3 regions of the Pseudomonas shirazica genome follow, and region 2 is predicted to be linked to each of the others. Evidence: riboswitches for the same ligand, from Rfam matches in the RefSeq annotation. Region 2 holds a riboswitch; each other region holds the start of a gene.

Region 1 (5,611 bases), 930 kb from region 2:
GTGCCGCCGGGTGAAAACGCTTTTCAGAAGTACTTCAGCCAGGTGATGTCGCGCCGCCGCGCCTTCAGGCGGGCGAACCAGCGCACCGGCAGGTACAGCGAAACTGCCAGCAGCACTGCCCCCAGCCACACCGCGGCGATGCCATCGAAGCCGAAGTAGTCACCATGGTTGCGGCCGAACAGCGCCACGCTGGCCAGGTACAGCAGCTTCAGCACATACAGGTGCAGCAGGTAGAAGAACATCGGTGCCGCGCCGAACACCGCCAGGGCACTGATCCAGCGGGCCTGGCCGGCGCGTTCGAAGGCGCGCAGCAACAGCAGGCCACAGCCCAGGGTCAGGGCCAGGAACAGCAGCGATGGCGGGTACTTGGTGATGTTGAAGAAGCTCATCAGGGTTTGCGTGACGGTCGGGTAAACGCTCCACGGCGCCTCGCCGTAGCCGTTGACCAGGCGCAGCACGACAAAGCCCAGCAGCGCGATCAGCCCGGCCAGCAGCAGGCGATGCTGACGCTGGCCGGCCTCGCTGGCACGGGCGAACCAAGGGCCCAGGCCGTAGCCCAGGGCGATGACCCCGATCCACGGCAGCACCGGGTAGGAGGTGCGCAGGCGCAGGTTTTCGGAGAACTCCAGCCAGCCCCGGTCATGCAGGATCGCCCATGGCACGTGCAGGGCGGATTCGACGCCGAAGTGCAGGCCATCGAGCAGGTTGTGGCCGGCGATGATGATTGCGCCCACGGCGATCAGGGCGGCACGTGGCAACCACACCAGCAACGACAGGGCGATCATGCTCACGCCGATGGCCCAGATCACTTGCAGGTAGATGACGCTGGGCGGCAGCTGGAAGGTCCAGGCGAAGTTGACCAGGGTGAACTCCAGCACCACCAGGAACAGACCACGCTTGAACAGGAACGCCGAGACATCGCCGCGGCCCTGGTGTTTCTCGCCGTACAGCCAGGCTGAAAGGCCGGTCAGCAAGACGAACACCGGCGCGCACAGGTGGGCCAGGGTGCGGCTGAAGAACAGCGTGGGCTCGGTGGTATCAATGGCCATCGGGTCACTGACCTGGCGGTGCAGGAAGAAGGTTTCACGAACGTGGTCCAGGAGCATGAACAGGATTACCAGGCCGCGCAGGGCGTCGATGCTCTGCAGGCGCTGGGTGACCAGGGTGGGGTTGGCGCTGGCGCTTGTCATGGGAGGTCGCTGATAGGAATGGATGTCAACTGAAACGTTATCTTATAACTATTTGTTCGGCGTCGGGTAGTGGTTTCTGTGTTGAGCGATCTCTTCGCGGCTACCCAGCGGACCTGTAGGAGCAGCCTTGTGCTGCGAAGGGGGCGGCATGACAGAAGCTTTTCTGTGGCAGTTATGGCCTCTTCGCAGCACAAGGCTGCTCCTACAAAGGTTTCTCATCGGGCCTGAGGGCAGCGGTACTCCTGTGGGAGCGGGCAAGCCCGCGAAGAGGCCGGTGCAGGCAGTTCAGATCAGAAGCTGTAATCCACCGTCGCAAAGTACGACCGTGGCATCCCCATCAGCCACTGCTGGCCACTGAACGCCGACTGCACATACTCACGGTCGAACAGGTTGTTCAACTGCAACCCCAGCCGTACATCCGGCAACACCTGCCAGCCGATGTCGGCATCGACCACGGTGTAGCCGGGGGCGCTCTGGGTGTTGGCGGTATTGGCATAGCGCTCGTCCACATAACGCGCGCCAATGCCGGCCTCCAGCCGCTGGCCGAAGCCTTTGCTCAGCCACAGGTTGGCGGTACGCCGCGGGACATTGGCCGGGCGATTGCCCGCACGATCCTGCGCCACGCCGCCGACCATTTCGTCGAAGTCGTCGTACCTTGCGCGCACGATCGCCGCGTTGGCCGACACCTGCCACTGGTGCGCCAGCGCCAGTTCCAGGGTTGCCTCCAGGCCGTCGGACGTCTGCTGGCCAGCCTGTTGCTTCTCGTGGGTGACCGGGTCATCCACCAGCAGCTTCTTCTTGACGATGTGGTAGGCCGCCAATGTCCATTCGCCACGCCCTTCCCAGAAGCGCTGCTTCAGGCCCACTTCGGTCTGCCTGGCCTCGGTCAGGTCGTAGTGCATCTGGTTGGCGCTGAGGCTGATGAGGTTGTCGACCCCATCCTCGCTGGTGGAGTACTGGCCATACAGCGACAGGTCGTCGCTGACCGCGAACACCAGCCCGGCACGCCAGTTGCCGCCTTGCAGGCTGCGGTCGCTGCGGCTGTCGGTGGTCAGTTTTTCCTGGTCGATGTGGTTCTGGTCGCGGCGCACGCCGGTGACCAGCGACAGGCGATCGCTCAACTGCAGGCGGTTTTCGGCAAACAGGGCAAAGGTGTGGGTGGTAGAGAGCGTTTGCGGGCGCAGCGGCGAGGCGCTGTGGAACCAACCCGGTTGTGGCTGCCAAGGCTCGACGTAGTCACCGCCCACATCGTTGTAGGGCGCGTTGCTGTCGACGTTGAAGCGGACCTTGTTGTACTCGGCGCCGACCACGGTCTTGCTGGCCAGGCCAAACAGCCTGTGGTCGAGGGTGAAGGCCTGTCGGTCGCCGAACTGTTCCTGGTTGTGCTTGATCTGCAGATAGCTGCCGCGCAGCAGCTGCTGGCGCCCGGCATCCCAGCTGTATTCCTCGGCATTGCGCCAGTGACGGCGGCTCTTGATGTAGTAAAGCTGGTTGCTGGCGCTGAGGTGGTCGTTCAACGTCCAGTCGGTATTCAGGCGGGTCCATTCATCGACGTAGTGCTGCACGTCGTCCTGCACGTTGTAGTTCTTCTTGCGCAGGCTGCTGCGGTAGTGGCCGTCGATCAGCGGGGTGCCGTAGTAGTTGGCAGGCTGCGCATCGCCACGGTCGTGAGCGAGGGTGAAGCTGAGGTCGTCGCTGGCATCGAAGCGCAGCGCGGCGCTCAGCGCCAGGCTGCGTGACGGGGTGCGGTCGACCCAACCGTTACCGGTTTGCTGGTTCAGGGCCAGGCGGTAGCTCAGGCGCTCACCGAGGCTGCCGCCGCTGTCCAGGCCGAGCTGCTGGCGGTCCCACGAACCGTAGCCCAGGCGCAGGTGGTTGCGTACCTCGCCGGCAAACGGCTTTTTCGGGATCACGTTGACCACCGCCCCGGTGGCGCCTTCGCCATACAGCACCGAAGCCGGGCCGCGAATGACATCGATGCGCTCGACCATCCACGGGTCGACCGGGAACGTCTGGGTGCCGGCACCGGTGTACAGGCGTGCGCCGTCGAACAAGGTCATCACCGAGCCGTGCCCGGTAAAGCCGCGGGCGGACAGGCCCGTGCCGCCGTCGCCCGGTGAGCCGATGTAGCTGATGCCCGCTGAGCGGGTCTCCGCGTCCTGCACAGTGAGGTTGTTGCGCTGCTGGATCTGTTCGGCGCTGATGCTGCTGGTGCTGGCCGGTGTCTCCAGGGCGCTGAGGCCAAGGCGCGAACCAGCCTGGGTCGGTGTGGTCAGGTCGATGGCGTGGCTGTCTAGGGTGTCGGTGATGGCCGTGGAGGGCAGGGCCAGTGGTTGTCGCTCGAGGTCATCGGCCAGGGCCGGCAGGGAAACGGCCAGGCAGGCCGCCAAGGGGTGAAGCTTGAAGATACGGGACATGTCGTTCCACTACTGCAGGAATGAATGGATCCCGGTGGAAAACACGCAAAGGCGCACCGTGCACGCAGGCGCACGCACGGATACCGGCCTGCGCCCGCCCACCGCGGGTTGCCAAGTGAAGCTCCAGGCCGGTCTCCGGGCTTGCGAGGGGCATGAAACCTTCACCTTCCCATGCATGTGCACAGTGGTATCTCGAAGGGTTCGCTCGCTTACCGTTGCGGGGGCAGCGCCGGACTTGTCGTGGGCAACACGACGCACCGGCTTCCCGTTTCACCCTGCGCGCGGCGGCGCAGGGCACCTGAAACTGGCGGGCATATGACCATTGAAACGCGGGGGCGTCAATTCTGCCTGTTACCAGTTAAACAACTCTCGTCGTGCCCCCTCGGTAATCGCCACGATTCCCGGGTGCTTGACCTTGCGCTCCACCGAAATGGCATAGAACGACTCATGCACCGCCTCGGTCTGCCCGATCAGCTCCACGCCATATTGGCGGCACACCTCCTCGGCGATCACGCTGGGCGCGACGAAGATGCCGCTGCCCGACTGCCCGAATGCCTGCATCAAGGCACTGTCATCGAACTCGCCCACGATGCGTGGCTGCACCTGCTGCTCACCCAGCCAGCGCAGCAGGCGGCTGCGTACCACGGTTTCCTGCCCGGGGATAAGCAATGGCGCATCCTGCAGGCAGGCGGGGAAGGGGCCTTCCAGGCGGTGTGCCAGCGCCGGGGTGGCGAAGAAGCTCAACCCACACTCGCCCAGTTTCTGGCTATAACCCTTGATGTCCAGGTGGCTGGGCATAGGGCTGTCGGAAATCACCAGGTCCAGGCGCTGGATTGCCAGGTCGGCCAGCAGCCGTTCGAGCTTGTCTTCGCGGCAGTTGATGCGCAGAACGTCGTCCAGCTCCATGGTCGGTGCCAGCAGGCGGTAGACGATGGACTTGGGCACCACGTCCGCCACGCCCACGCGGAACAGGATCTGCTCCTGCGGGCCGGCCCGCAGCATGGCCTCCAGCTCGCTTCCCAGCTGGAACATCTGCTCGGCATAGATCAGCGTCTGGCGCCCGGTTTCGGTCAGTTCCAGCTGGCGCCCCACGCGCTGGAACAGCTCCAGGCCATAGGTCTGCTCGAACAGGCTGATCTGACCGCTGATGGTTTGCGGGGTCAGGTTCAACTGTTCGCTGGCGCGGGCGATGCTGCCGGTCTTGGCCACGGCCCAGAAGTAGTGCAACTGCCGATAGTTGAGCATCGGTATCGTTCCGGATTCGTAAAAACCGAAGTATAACCGCTGAAAATACGAATTTTCCGGATGTGTTGCGCTCTTTAGAATGCGACTCCATCAGGCGCCGTGTGCGCCGCCGGAACATGAAAAGCGAGGAACCCATGCTGCAACTAAAATCCATCGGCACGCCGCTGGTGCTGGCCTTGGCCCTGTTCACCCTGGCCGGTTGCGAGCAGGCCGAGAAATCCGCCCAGCAGATGCTCGACCAGGCCGCGCAGTCGGCCAAGCAGGCCATCGACGACACCAACAAGGCCGCACAGCAGGCGTTGAGCGAGGCCATCGGCAGCGAAGGGCAAAAGCCCAAGGACGCCGACAAGAAAGAAGACACCCAGGAAATCTGACCCCCAACCGCTGCTGCAGGATTTGAACAATGGAATACTTGCTGGAACTCGTCGCTAGCCCTACCGCCTGGGTTGCCCTGGCTACGCTGGTGGCCATGGAAGTCGTGCTGGGCATCGACAACCTGATTTTCATCTCCATCCTGACCAACAAGCTGCCGGTGGAGTACCGCTCCAAGGCGCGCCGTATCGGTATCAGCATGGCCCTGGTCATGCGCCTGGCCTTGCTCAGCACGGTGGCCTGGATCGTCCAGCTGACGGACCCGGTGTTTGAAGTATTCGGCAATGCCTTCTCCTGGAAGGACGTGATCCTGATTGCCGGTGGCCTGTTCCTGCTGTGGAAGGCGACCAAGGAAATCCACGAGAACGTCGACCCGCACGGGGCCAA
Region 2 (5,611 bases):
TTCGCTTTCGCTGATACGCGCCAGCGCCTTGTTGACCAACTGTTGCAGGCGCGGGTTGTCACTGGCCATGGCAAAGGCAAACGCGCCAGGGGCAACCTGACAGAAGTGGTCGATCTTCAGTGTGCCCTGGTAACTCTTGCCAATCGCGAAGTCGGTACTGATGGCGTCGCCCAGGTAGGCGTCGGCCTCGCCCAGTTCGACGGCGGCCAACCCGGCCAGGGTGGAGCGATACAGGCTCAATTGCGCCTTGGGGTACAGGCGGCGGACGCTGCTGGCCGGCAGGTAATGATCGACCATGGCCAGGCGCAGGCCGGCGAGGTCGGGGGTGTTCTTCAGGCTGCGCCCCTCGCGTGTGACGATGACTGGCAGATCGTCGGCGTAGCTTGAACTGAGGCTGAGCTGGGCATCCGCTGCCTCGAAGGCGTTGGAGCTGCCCAGCAGGTCGATACGGCCGTCGCGCAGCGCAGCGATGGCTTCGTGGCGGCTGTCGAAGCGTCGTACTTCGATGGTTGTACCCAGCTGTTCTGCGATGATGCCAGCGTAATCGGCGCTGAGGCCTTCGTAGTCGTGCAGGCTGACATTGATCTCCAGCGGTGGGTAGTCGGGGCGCGAACTGCCAAGTACCAGGTGCTGGCGTTGCTGTAGCCAATGCCGCTCTTCGCTGGACAGCGCAAGCGGGGACGCGGCGCTGACCGAGCGTGCCAGCAACTGGCGAGGTTCGCTGTTTGCCAGCAGCGCGCCGGAACCGGCCAGGCCGATGACCAGTAGGGCGCTTGCCAGCAGGCGCTTCATTGTCATCGAGCGCTCAGTAGACGCTGTTGCGCTTGGCCAGGTCGACCATTTCAACCAGTGATTCGGTCTTGAGCTTTTCCATGATGCGGCCCCGGTAGGTGCTTATGGTCTTGGCGCTGAGGTTCATGCAGGTGCCGATATTCTTGTTGTTCTCGCCGCGCGCCAGGCGCCGCAGCACCTCCATTTCCCGGTTGGACAGGCTGGACAGGCGCACTGGCTCGCTTTCCAGCGAGTTGCTGTTGACCGACATCTGCGGGAAGGTCGAGTAGCCCTTGACCAGCGCTTTCAGGGCAAACAGCAACGCCTCGTGGTCTTCTTCCTTGGTGACAAAAGCGCCGATGCCAGCATCCAGGCAGCGCCGCACATACAGGTCGGTGGCCTGGCCGGTCAGCACCATGATCTTGGGCGCCGGCTCCAGGCATTGCAGGCGCTTTATCACTTCCATGCCATCCAGGCCGGGCAGGCCGATGTCGAGAATTACCACATCCGGTCGCAGGTCGCGGGCCACCTGCGCCACCTCGCTGCCATTGCCGACCTCGCCGACAACACGGAAGCGCTCGCGTTCGAGCAACATGCGCAAGGACAGCCGGACGATGGGGTGGTCGTCGACGATCAGCACGGTAGTCATGAAGAAAACTCCTGTCAGGATGTGGTCCGCTTCCTGGATCACTCAGGAATACGTCTGCAAGTGGGGTTATCGGAAGCGCTGCACGATACGACCATTCCCGAAATTTGGTAATGCCGAGTATAGAAGTGTTGAAAGTCCACGTGCTTGTTGTTGAAAAGTCCTACAAAAAGTGGGAAAGACATCACCCTGGCAAAGCGGCGATGCCTGTTTTTGTAGTCGTCATGCGCAGGCGGAGTGTGATTTGCTCACGCGCTGGGTTGAGGCGGGGTTGTTGGCCAGTGCCTGGCCGACCCGTGTCGGGCGTGCCACCAGCTGGCCGGTGCAGTTCGGGCAGCGGCCCTGGAAACGGGTTTCGGCGCAGGTGCGGCAGAAGGTGCATTCGAAGGAGCAGATCAGCGCATCGGGGCTGTCACCCGGCAGATCGGTATCGCAGCACTCGCAGTTTGGGCGTAGGTCCAGCATGGGCATGACTCCTGTTTGCAGGCGGGAAACCGGAGTCTGCTACGCCTGCGGCGAACCTGGCAATGCTCAGTCGCCAGGGCGATACAGGTGGGCGTGCCCGGCGCGATACAAGGCCGATTCGGCAAACGGTGTGTCGCCCAGCACGTGGCCCACAAGGATCAGCGCCGTGCGCCGGAAATCCTTGGCCGCGACGCGTTCCACGATATCGCCGAGGGTACCGCGCACCCAGTCCTGGTCCGGCCAGGTGGCACGATGCACCACCGCCACCGGGCAGTGCGTGCCGTAGTGCGGCAGCAGTTCTTCGACGATACGCGACAGGTGCTTGACCCCCAGGTGAATCGCCAGGGTGCTGCCATGGCGCGCCAGCTCGCCCAGCTGCTCGCCGGGCGGCATCGGCGAGCTGTCACCATAGCGGGTGAGGATAACGGTCTGCGCTACCTGGGGCAGGGTCAGTTCGCAGCCGAGCAGGGCGGCGCTGGCCGCTGTAGCGGTGACCCCGGGGATGATCTGGTAATCGATGCCCAGCGTTTGCAGATGGCGGATCTGCTCGCCGATGGCGCCGTACAGGCTGGGGTCGCCACTGTGTACCCGAGCCACATCCTGGCCTTGCTCATGCGCACTGCGCATGGCGGCGATGATCTGTTCCAAATGCAGTTCGGCACTGTTGATCACGGTCTCGGCCTGGTGGCCCTCGAGCACGGCGGCCGGCACCAGCGAGCCGGCATAGATGATCACCGGGCACTGGCGGATCAGCCGTTGGCCCTTGACCGTGATCAGTTCCGGGTCGCCGGGGCCGGCGCCGATGAAGTAGACCGTCATGGTAAGTCCTTGCAGGAAAGAGGGGTGAAACGTTCAACAGGCCAGGGCGAGAGTAGCCGGGCCCAGTACCTGGCGCGTCAGCAGCAACCTGGCCGTGCCGAGCCGCTGGCTGGCCAGGGCCAGTGCCGCACTCTCCGCCACGCCCCAGCAGCCACAGTGGGCATGGGCAGCGGCGGAGCGGTGGCTGAGCTGGAGTTCGTAGGGTTGCAACTGCGCGGTATCGTACAACACCAAAGGCAGGCCGAGGCGTTCGGACAGTTGCTGCAAGCCGGGCTCGTCGGCCTTCAGGCTGATGCTGGCGATGCCTTGCAGGTCGGCCAACGCCAGGCCCTGGGTGGCCAGGGCCTGGCGCAGCAAGATTTCCAGCGTATCCGCCGGGCAACCCCGACGACAGCCGAAGCCGGCGTAGAAGGCAGGCATCAGGCCTGGCTGGAGCGCCGGAACAGCCAGGCGCTGATCAGGCCCAGGGCCAGCCAGAATGCGGCGTTGGTCAGCCAGGAGGCCACTTTGAACTGGGTTTCCAAGGCGGCGGGGGCCAGGCTCTCGTGCACCTCGGGTTGCGGCGCACCGATCACATGGGGAATGACCAGCAGCACAGCGCCCAGCGCCTTCAGCAACCAGTGGCGAGCGAACACCAACAGGGCCAGGCCCAGCGCGGTGGCACTGGCGGTGCCGATCCACCAGGCCTGGCGTTGCCCCAGGTCGGCTGCGGCAGTACCTGGCAGTTCCGGCGGCAGGCCCAGGGTCGGGGCCAGGCAGAACACGGCGAAGCCGGCCAGGCCCCAGAGTGCGCCGGTGCCGGCTCGCTTGGGTTCACGCAGGCTGTACAGGGCGGTGAGAATCAGGGCGAAGCCGACCGCGACCACCAGGTTGCCGCCGGTGGTGGACAGCACTCGCTGCCAGCCGTCTTCAGGTGCCCAGGCCTCGGCGCTGTGTTCATGCGCTGCCACTTCGCCGGCATGCTCGTGCTCGGCGACGGGGGCCGAGGATTCGTAGGTTTCTGCCTCGAGAATCAGCGGGGCGACCCAAAAGCTCTGCAGCAAGGTCAGCAGCAAGGCCGCCAGCAACCCGCTGAAGCCCGCGGTGCGGGCAATGCGTGTGATCATCGGGTTGTACTCAGTGGCAGGGGAATGCGGCGCTGTGGCGGGTGTCGTGGGCGGCGTTGTGCACGGCCTCGATGTGCGAAAAGCCGGCGAAGTACACCAGGCACAGGCCCAGCAGGCTGGCGCCGATGGCGATGACGACACGCTGGCTGAGGGTGACGGGGGTGGTAATGCTGTGTTGCTTGGCGCTGGTGACGGGCATGACGCGTTCCTCTGCTTTTTGTGGGCAACGGGCAAGCGCGGCAGCCCCGAGCGTGGCAGCCCAGGGGAATGCAACAGCGCCCGCCCACCGCGGGGTGTTCATGAACGCCAGGCCGGTCTCCGGGCTTGCGAGGAGGAGCCAGGCTCCTGGAAAGCGTCACCTTCCCATGCCGGGGATCAGGCACAGTGGTACAGACGCTTCGCTCGCTTACCGTTGCGGGGGCAGCACCGGCCTTGTCCGGCCCTGCTGGAGGGCCTGTGACGCACCGGTTTCCCGTTTCACCCCCATCGGGGGCACCTGAACGCGAGGCATAAGGAGACCATGGGGCGGGGCTGGCGTCAATTGCCCTGATGATAGGGCTTTGGTTTTGCAGTGCCTGGGAGATCGAGCGCCGCCCGCGCGGCGCTTCGCGGCACAAGGCCGCTCCTACATCTGTTTCCGGCCAATTACTCCCGTGCCAGGTGGGTTGCAGCCTTGGTGCTTGGCTGAAGATTGATGAGGAGCAGTCGTGCGCCCCTCGATATCGAATGGAACAAACAAGACGGACAGAGGTGAACTCACAGGAGTAACTGGCCCGAAACAGATGTAGGAGCGGCCTTGTGCCGCGAAGCGCCGCGCGGGCGGCGCTCGATCTCCCAGGCGCTGAAAAGCTCAAGGCATGCGCACTCAAGCCCTCATGTAAGCCGGTTCGGCCTGTAGTGGTCTATGCCGTGAGCATCCACCCGGTCAGCCCCGGGCAAACGCCGCAAGCTTGTCCCCGTCCAGCCGGTAGCGCACCCACTCATCCTGCGCTTCGGCCCCCAGCTTCTGATAGAAGCCGATAGCCGGCTTGTTCCAGTCCAGAACGCTCCATTCCAGCCGTCCGCAATTCTTCGCCACCGCCTCGCGGGCGATGTGCCGCAGCAATTGCCGCCCGGCACCGTCGCCGCGCTGCTCGGGCGTTATGTACAGGTCTTCCAGGTAGATGCCGTTGCGCCCGAGCCAGGTCGAGTAGCTATAGAAATACACGGCAAAGCCGATTGCCCGGCCATCGCGCTCGCACATCAGGCTATGCACGGTGCTGCCCTCGCCAAAAAGGCTGTGCTCGATATCGGCAACGCTCGCGATCACCTCGTGGCGGGCGCGTTCGTACTCTGCCAGCTCGGTGATGAAGGCAAGTATCTGCTCGGCGTCGGCGCGAACGGCAGGACGGATGGTGAGGCTCATGGGACGGCTTCCTTGATCTGATGGTAGCGGTACAGCGATGTGTATCTACACAATTTCGTTAAACTGTACCGGTCGCAGAGGAGGGCGACTCCGTTAGTGTGACAGCACCCATAAAAAAAGTGGATTGCCTGCCATGCTTGCCTCTGCCGACCTGCTGACCGCCTTCGTGCTGTTCGCCTTCGTGTCTTCCATCACTCCCGGCCCCAACAACACCATGCTGCTTGCCTCCGGGGTGAATTTCGGTGTGCGTCGCTCGATCCCGCACGCCCTGGGCATCAGTGTCGGTTTCATGGTGATGGTGCTGGCTGTCGGCCTGGGCCTGGGCGAGGTGTTCAAGGCCTGGCCGGCGCTGTATACGGTATTGCGTTACACCGGTGCCGCCTACCTGCTGTACCTGGC
Region 3 (5,611 bases), 1.7 Mb from region 2:
GTCCTTGCCGACCAGGGCCATGCCGAACGGTGAGTTGAGCTCTTCGATGAAGGTCGTGCGGATTTCAGCCACGCCGTCGTGGTCGGCATCACGTAGCAGGGTAATGCGGTTTGCGCTGGGTACGCCTGCGCCTGCCCGCTTCATCACCTTCTTCATGACCCAGCCGCGCAGGCCCTTGCCATCTTCGGGCTTGGGCGGGGCATTGGTTTCGGCCACCAGGACGTCGCCGTTGGGCAGCAGGTATAGCCAGCGAGGGTGGTCGAGCCCGCTGGCGAACGCTTTCACCTGAGTGCCTGGTGCTGCCTCGGGCTTGGCGTCCTTGGGCCAACCCACTGCCGGGGCGATATTCACGGTGGGGAGGGTGGTCTTGACCGGAGCAGGCAGCTGGGGGGTTGGGCCACTGCCGTCGAGTACATTCAGCAGGGCGGTTTCGCCGCAGGCAGTCAGGCTGGCGGCCAATAACCAAGGCGTCAGGTGTTTCATGGGGCGGCGTCCTCCTAACAGGGCCTATGAATTGAGAGGTCGGTGACATTCGCCAGGTTCCCGGAACCATCCAACTGCCGTTGCCGTTGCCGTTGCCGTTGCCGTTGCCGTTGCCGTTGCCGTTGCCGTTGCCGTTGCTTTTGCTTTTGCTTTTAAGCGCGCAATAGTTCAGGCGCCGCCGATTGCGACTTCAGGAGGCCGAGCGGAGGGACTGCGGAGGGAGGTGACGGGCATGGATGCCCGTCAAGCGCTGAGGCCCCATGGATGGGGCCTGCAGCGCGTACTCCCGGGAGCAGGCCCGTAGCGAGGGGACCCCGGAGCGGAGCGTAGGGGCCGGATGATGGGAGCCAGCGTTTTTTGGTTACTTTTTGTCGCGTTTGACAAAAAGTGACCCGCCGTAAGGGCGGAAAGGTGATTAAGCGCCACCTTCGAAAATGAATGTTGACCTTGTTGTTGATGCCCACGCTTGAAAGCGAAGAGCGAAGAGCGAAGAGCGAAGAGCGAAGAGCGAAGAGCGGAAAAGTACCGGTCTTGATCTCGCGGATAGTCCATTTACGATGGCGACGCTGACTCACCTTTTCGCCCTTACGGCGAGTCACTTTTTGTCAAACGCGACAAAAAGTAACCAAAAAACGCTGCGCTCCCATCATCCGGCCCCTCCGCTACGCTACGGGGTTCCCTCGCGCCGGTCTTGCTCCCGGGAGTACGCGCTGCAGGCCCCATCCATGGGGCCTCAGCGCTTGACGGGCATCCATGCCCGTCACCTCCCTCCGCAAGCCCTCTGCTCGGCCTCCTGAAGTCGCGAAGATCAAGATCAAGATCAAGATCAAGATCAAGAGCAAGAGCAAGAGCAAGAGCAAGAGCAAGAGCAAGAGCAAAAATCGTCAGAAACCGCAGTCGTGTAATACCAGTAATCGGAACTGGCTCCTCATGAAGGCTGGGCGTGGGGCACCTGCGGTGGCTCGCTTCACTACGACAGGAGACTTAAATAGGGCTCTGTGGGAGCGGGCGCGCCCGCGAACACCGGCGCAGCCGGTGCCAGCCACCGCGTTGGATTCTTCGCGGGCACGCCCGCTCCCACAGAAGCGACGTCGCGCTTGCGAAACGAGTTCCGGCCCCGGCCCGAGCCGAAGTTGCTTCAAGCCTGCTTGAGCAGCAACGCCACCCCCGGGAAATACTGCCCCAGCTCGTTGTGCAACTTGCGGTAGGCATACGGGAAGTACCAGGCGATGGCACAGGCGGTATGTTTCTGCAGATCGTCGACCAGGTCCTGCAGTTCCTCGGGGCTGGCATGCTGGCCAGCCTTCCACGGGCTGATGAACAGCGCACCAGCTTTCAACTGGCTGGGGTAGGCCACCTGGCGCGCCAGGGCAGTGGTCTGCTGCAGGGCGTCGGCCATGTCCAGCCGAGCGATTCTTGGCCAGCGCTGACTGACACTGAGGTACAGCGCTTCATCGGCACTGCTGATCGACAGGTCGCAGCGCCCTTCGTGTTCACCTTCGTCGCGTTGCTTCTTGCCGGCAAACTGCTGCAGCGCCGCCAGTTCGGCTTGCCAGGCCGCTGCGGCAAGCAGCCCCGTATTGGCGGCGGCGCCATGCCAGTAAGGTGCTTCGGCATCGCCAGCAAACTGGTTGAACCGGTCAATACAGTCGCCCCAGCGCTCCAGCACCGGAGCAAGAAACTCCAGGCGCGGGTTGTTGATGATCTGGCCTCGCATGCTGCGCTCTCCTGTTGTAGTTGTGATCGCGTTCAGCTGAAAGTGATGGCTATGTGATATCACTGTATTCAGTGTGGCACAACAAGGTGAATTGGCCATTACCCGGGCGGTGCCTGTTCGGCTGCAAAGCGGCCCGCTTCGATTGACGCTCCCGGTCCAACCCTCTAACCTTCGCGCGTGTTTCAGGTGCCCTGCCAGCCCCGACTGGGCAGGGTGAAACTGGGAAGCCGGTGGGTGCCAGCATGGCGCGATTCCGGCGCTGCCCCCGCAACGGTAGGTGAGTCGCGGCCGCGCAGGGCCACTGGGTGCAAGCACCCGGGAAGGCGCGCAGGCCTGGGCCAAGGCCCGCTCACAAGCCCGGAGACCGGCCTGATACTGCCAACGGCATCACGGAGGGTGATGCGCGGTGCACCGTGGCGTACGGCCACGGCCCCTGCGCGTTCTCCGTCTGCCCGCCTTTTACCTGTCGCCGCGCGTTGCCGTGGCGCCAGCCAGCGGAGAACCCTGATGAGCGAATCCACCGAACGCGACGAACGCCACCTGGCGCGCATGCAGCGCAAGAAGGCGATCATCGACGAACGCATCGCCAATTCCCCCAACGAATGCGGCCTGCTGCTGGTGCTTACCGGCAACGGCAAGGGCAAGAGCAGCTCGGCCTTCGGTATGCTCGCGCGCGCCCTGGGCCATGGCATGCAGTGCGGTGTGGTGCAGTTCATCAAGGGCCGCAACAGCACCGGCGAAGAGCTGTTCTTCCGCCGCTTCCCCGAGCAGGTGCGCTACCACGTGATGGGCGAGGGCTTTACCTGGGAAACCCAGGATCGCCAGCGCGACATCGCCGCCGCCGAAGCCGCCTGGGCCGTGTCGCGCCAGTTGCTGCAAGACCCGAGCGTGCAGTTCGTGGTGCTCGATGAACTGAACATCGCCCTCAAGCACGGCTACCTCGACCTTGACCAGGTGCTGTCCGACATCCAGGCTCGCCCACCGATGCAGCATGTGATCGTCACTGGCCGTGCCGCGAAACCCGAGATGATCGAGCTGGCCGACACCGTGACCGAAATGGGCATGCTCAAGCACGCGTTCCAGGCCGGTATCCGTGCACAGAAGGGCGTGGAACTGTGAGCCAGTCGCGCCATTGCCCTGCGGTACTGATCGCGGCACCGGCCTCTGGTCAGGGCAAGACCACCGTCACCGCCGCCCTGGCCCGCCTGCACCGCAACCTTGGGCGCAAGGTGCGGGTGTTCAAGTGCGGCCCCGACTTTCTCGACCCGATGATCCTTGAGCGGGCCAGCGGCGCGCCGGTGTACCAGCTCGACCTGTGGATGATCGGCGCCGAGGAAAGCCGCCGCCTTCTGTGGGAGGCAGCCGGGGAGGCCGACCTGATCCTGATCGAAGGGGTGATGGGGCTGTTCGACGGCACGCCGTCCAGCGCCGACCTGGCGCGTCACTTCGGCGTGCCGGTACTGGCAGTGATCGACGGCACGGCCATGGCCCAGACCTTTGGCGCCTTGGCCCTGGGCCTGGCACGCTACCAGGCGGACCTGCCGTTTGCCGGTGTGTTGGCCAACCGGGTGGGCAGCCTGCGCCACGCGCAACTGCTGGAAGGTAGCCTGACCGAAGGCCTGCGCTGGTATGGCGGCTTGTCCCGCGAGCGCGGTATAGAGCTGCCCAGCCGCCACCTGGGGCTGGTCCAGGCCAGCGAGCTGAACGACCTGGACGCTCGTCTGGATGCCGCTGCCGAAGCGCTTGGCGCCAGTTGCGATGCCGCCTTGCCGCCGCCAGTGACCTTTGCCGAACCCGAGCCGCAAGCCAGTGTCGCCTCGTTGACCGGTGTGCGCATTGGCGTGGCGCGGGACGAGGCCTTTGCCTTCACCTATGGCGCCAACCTCGACCTGCTGCGCAACCTGGGCGCGCAGCTGGAGTTTTTCTCGCCGCTGCATGACCGCGAACTACCAGCAGTGGACAGCCTGTATCTGCCGGGCGGTTATCCCGAACTGCACCACCACGCCCTGGCTGCCAACGCGCCAATGAGCGAGGCGATCCGTGCCCATCACGCCCAGGGCAAACCGTTGCTGGCAGAGTGCGGCGGCATGCTGTACCTGCTCGATGCCCTGACCGACGTGGCCGGCGAGCGTGCCGAGCTGCTCGGCCTGCTGCCGGGCGAAGCGACCATGCAGAAGCGCCTGGCTGCCTTGGCCCTGCAGGCGGTGGAACTGCCGGAAGGCACCCTGCGCGGTCACACCTATCACCATTCGTTGACCAGTACCGTACTGGAGCCGATCGCACGTGGCCTGAGCCCCAACGGCGGGCGCGGCAACGAAGCGGTGTACCGTCTGGGTCGGCTGACGGCTTCCTACGTGCACTTCTACTTTCCCTCCAACCCTGATGCGGCGGCGGCGCTGTTGCGACCATGAGCGAATACGCCTACAGCGACGCCGAGCGCGCCGCGATCTATCGGGCCATCGGTGAACGCCGTGACATGCGCCATTTCGCCGGAGGCGAGGTAGCCCCGGAACTGCTGGGGCGCCTGTTGGCCGCCGCGCATCAGGCGCCGAGCGTCGGGCTGATGCAGCCCTGGCGTTTCATCCGCATCACCCGGCGCGATTTGCGTGCGCGCATCCAGGCGTTGGTGGAAGCAGAGCGGGTGCGTACCGCCGAAGCCTTGGGCGAACGCTCCGATGCCTTCATGAAACTGAAGGTGGAAGGCATCAATGACTGCGCCGAGCTGCTGGTGGCCGCCCTGATGGACAACCGCGAGCCGCACATCTTCGGCCGCCGCACCCTGCCGGAAATGGACCTGGCCTCGCTGGCCTGCGCCATCCAGAACCTTTGGCTGGCAGCCCGTGGCGAAGGCCTTGGCATGGGTTGGGTGTCGCTGTTCGACCCGCAGGCGCTGGCGGCGCTGCTGGGTATGCCGAGTGGGGCCAAGCCGGTCGCGGTGCTGTGCCTGGGGCCGGTGACCGAGTTCTATCCGGCACCAATGCTGGTGCTGGAAAACTGGGCCGAGGAACGGCCCTTGAGTGAAATGCTCTTTGAGAACCAATGGGGAGAGCGCCAATGAGCGTGGCCTTGCTGACCGTGGCCGGGGTGGCCCTGGATGCCTTGCTAGGCGAGCCGCAGCGGCGCCACCCGCTGGTGGCCTTTGGCAACATGGCCAGTAACCTGGAGCGCCGCCTCAATGCCGGTGGGCGCGGCTGGCGCAGTCACGGGGTGAGCGCATGGTTCCTGGCTGTGGTGCCGCTTACCCTGGTGGCACTGATTCTGTCCTGGCTGCCGTACATCGGCTGGCTGGTCGACGTGCTGGCGCTCTACTGCGCCGTCGGGCTGCGCAGCCTGGGTGAACACGTGTTACCAGTGGCCAGTGCCTTGCGCCAGGGTGACCTGCAAGAAGCGCGGCGCCGTGTGGGCTACCTG

Evidence for each region. A riboswitch is a leader RNA that binds a small molecule or an ion and turns the genes downstream of it on or off. The one in region 2 is predicted to bind cobalamin.
Region 1: it holds a riboswitch for cobalamin, as region 2 does, so the genes downstream of both, IMX18_RS14715 (TonB-dependent receptor) here and IMX18_RS10255 (CbtB domain-containing protein) in region 2, are expected to answer to the same signal.
Region 3: it holds a riboswitch for cobalamin, as region 2 does, so the genes downstream of both, cobO (cob(I)yrinic acid a,c-diamide adenosyltransferase) here and IMX18_RS10255 (CbtB domain-containing protein) in region 2, are expected to answer to the same signal.

The regions. Positions count from the first base shown of each region.
Region 1 is NZ_CP063456.1:3,179,777-3,185,387, reverse strand. It holds gene IMX18_RS14720 (acetyltransferase domain-containing protein) at 24-1,190, opposite strand; gene IMX18_RS14715 (TonB-dependent receptor) at 1,481-3,607, opposite strand; cobalamin riboswitch at 3,717-3,924, opposite strand; gene nhaR (transcriptional activator NhaR) at 3,959-4,852, opposite strand; gene IMX18_RS14705 (hypothetical protein) at 4,987-5,226, shown strand; gene IMX18_RS14700 (TerC family protein) at 5,256-5,611, shown strand, end outside.
Region 2 is NZ_CP063456.1:2,245,963-2,251,573, forward strand. It holds gene IMX18_RS10225 (transporter substrate-binding domain-containing protein) at 1-792, opposite strand, end outside; gene IMX18_RS10230 (response regulator transcription factor) at 806-1,420, opposite strand; gene IMX18_RS10235 (DUF1272 domain-containing protein) at 1,640-1,882, opposite strand; gene cobM (precorrin-4 C(11)-methyltransferase) at 1,949-2,701, opposite strand; gene IMX18_RS10245 (cobalamin biosynthesis protein) at 2,735-3,121, opposite strand; gene IMX18_RS10250 (CbtA family protein) at 3,121-3,807, opposite strand; gene IMX18_RS10255 (CbtB domain-containing protein) at 3,818-4,006, opposite strand; cobalamin riboswitch at 4,100-4,322, opposite strand; gene IMX18_RS10260 (GNAT family N-acetyltransferase) at 4,733-5,212, opposite strand; gene IMX18_RS10265 (LysE family translocator) at 5,346-5,611, shown strand, end outside.
Region 3 is NZ_CP063456.1:3,923,091-3,928,701, reverse strand. It holds gene IMX18_RS18135 (PQQ-dependent sugar dehydrogenase) at 1-483, opposite strand, end outside; gene IMX18_RS18130 (hypothetical protein) at 1,622-2,200, opposite strand; cobalamin riboswitch at 2,368-2,587, shown strand; gene cobO (cob(I)yrinic acid a,c-diamide adenosyltransferase) at 2,708-3,319, shown strand; gene IMX18_RS18120 (cobyrinic acid a,c-diamide synthase CobB) at 3,316-4,611, shown strand; gene bluB (5,6-dimethylbenzimidazole synthase) at 4,608-5,258, shown strand; gene cbiB (adenosylcobinamide-phosphate synthase CbiB) at 5,255-5,611, shown strand, end outside.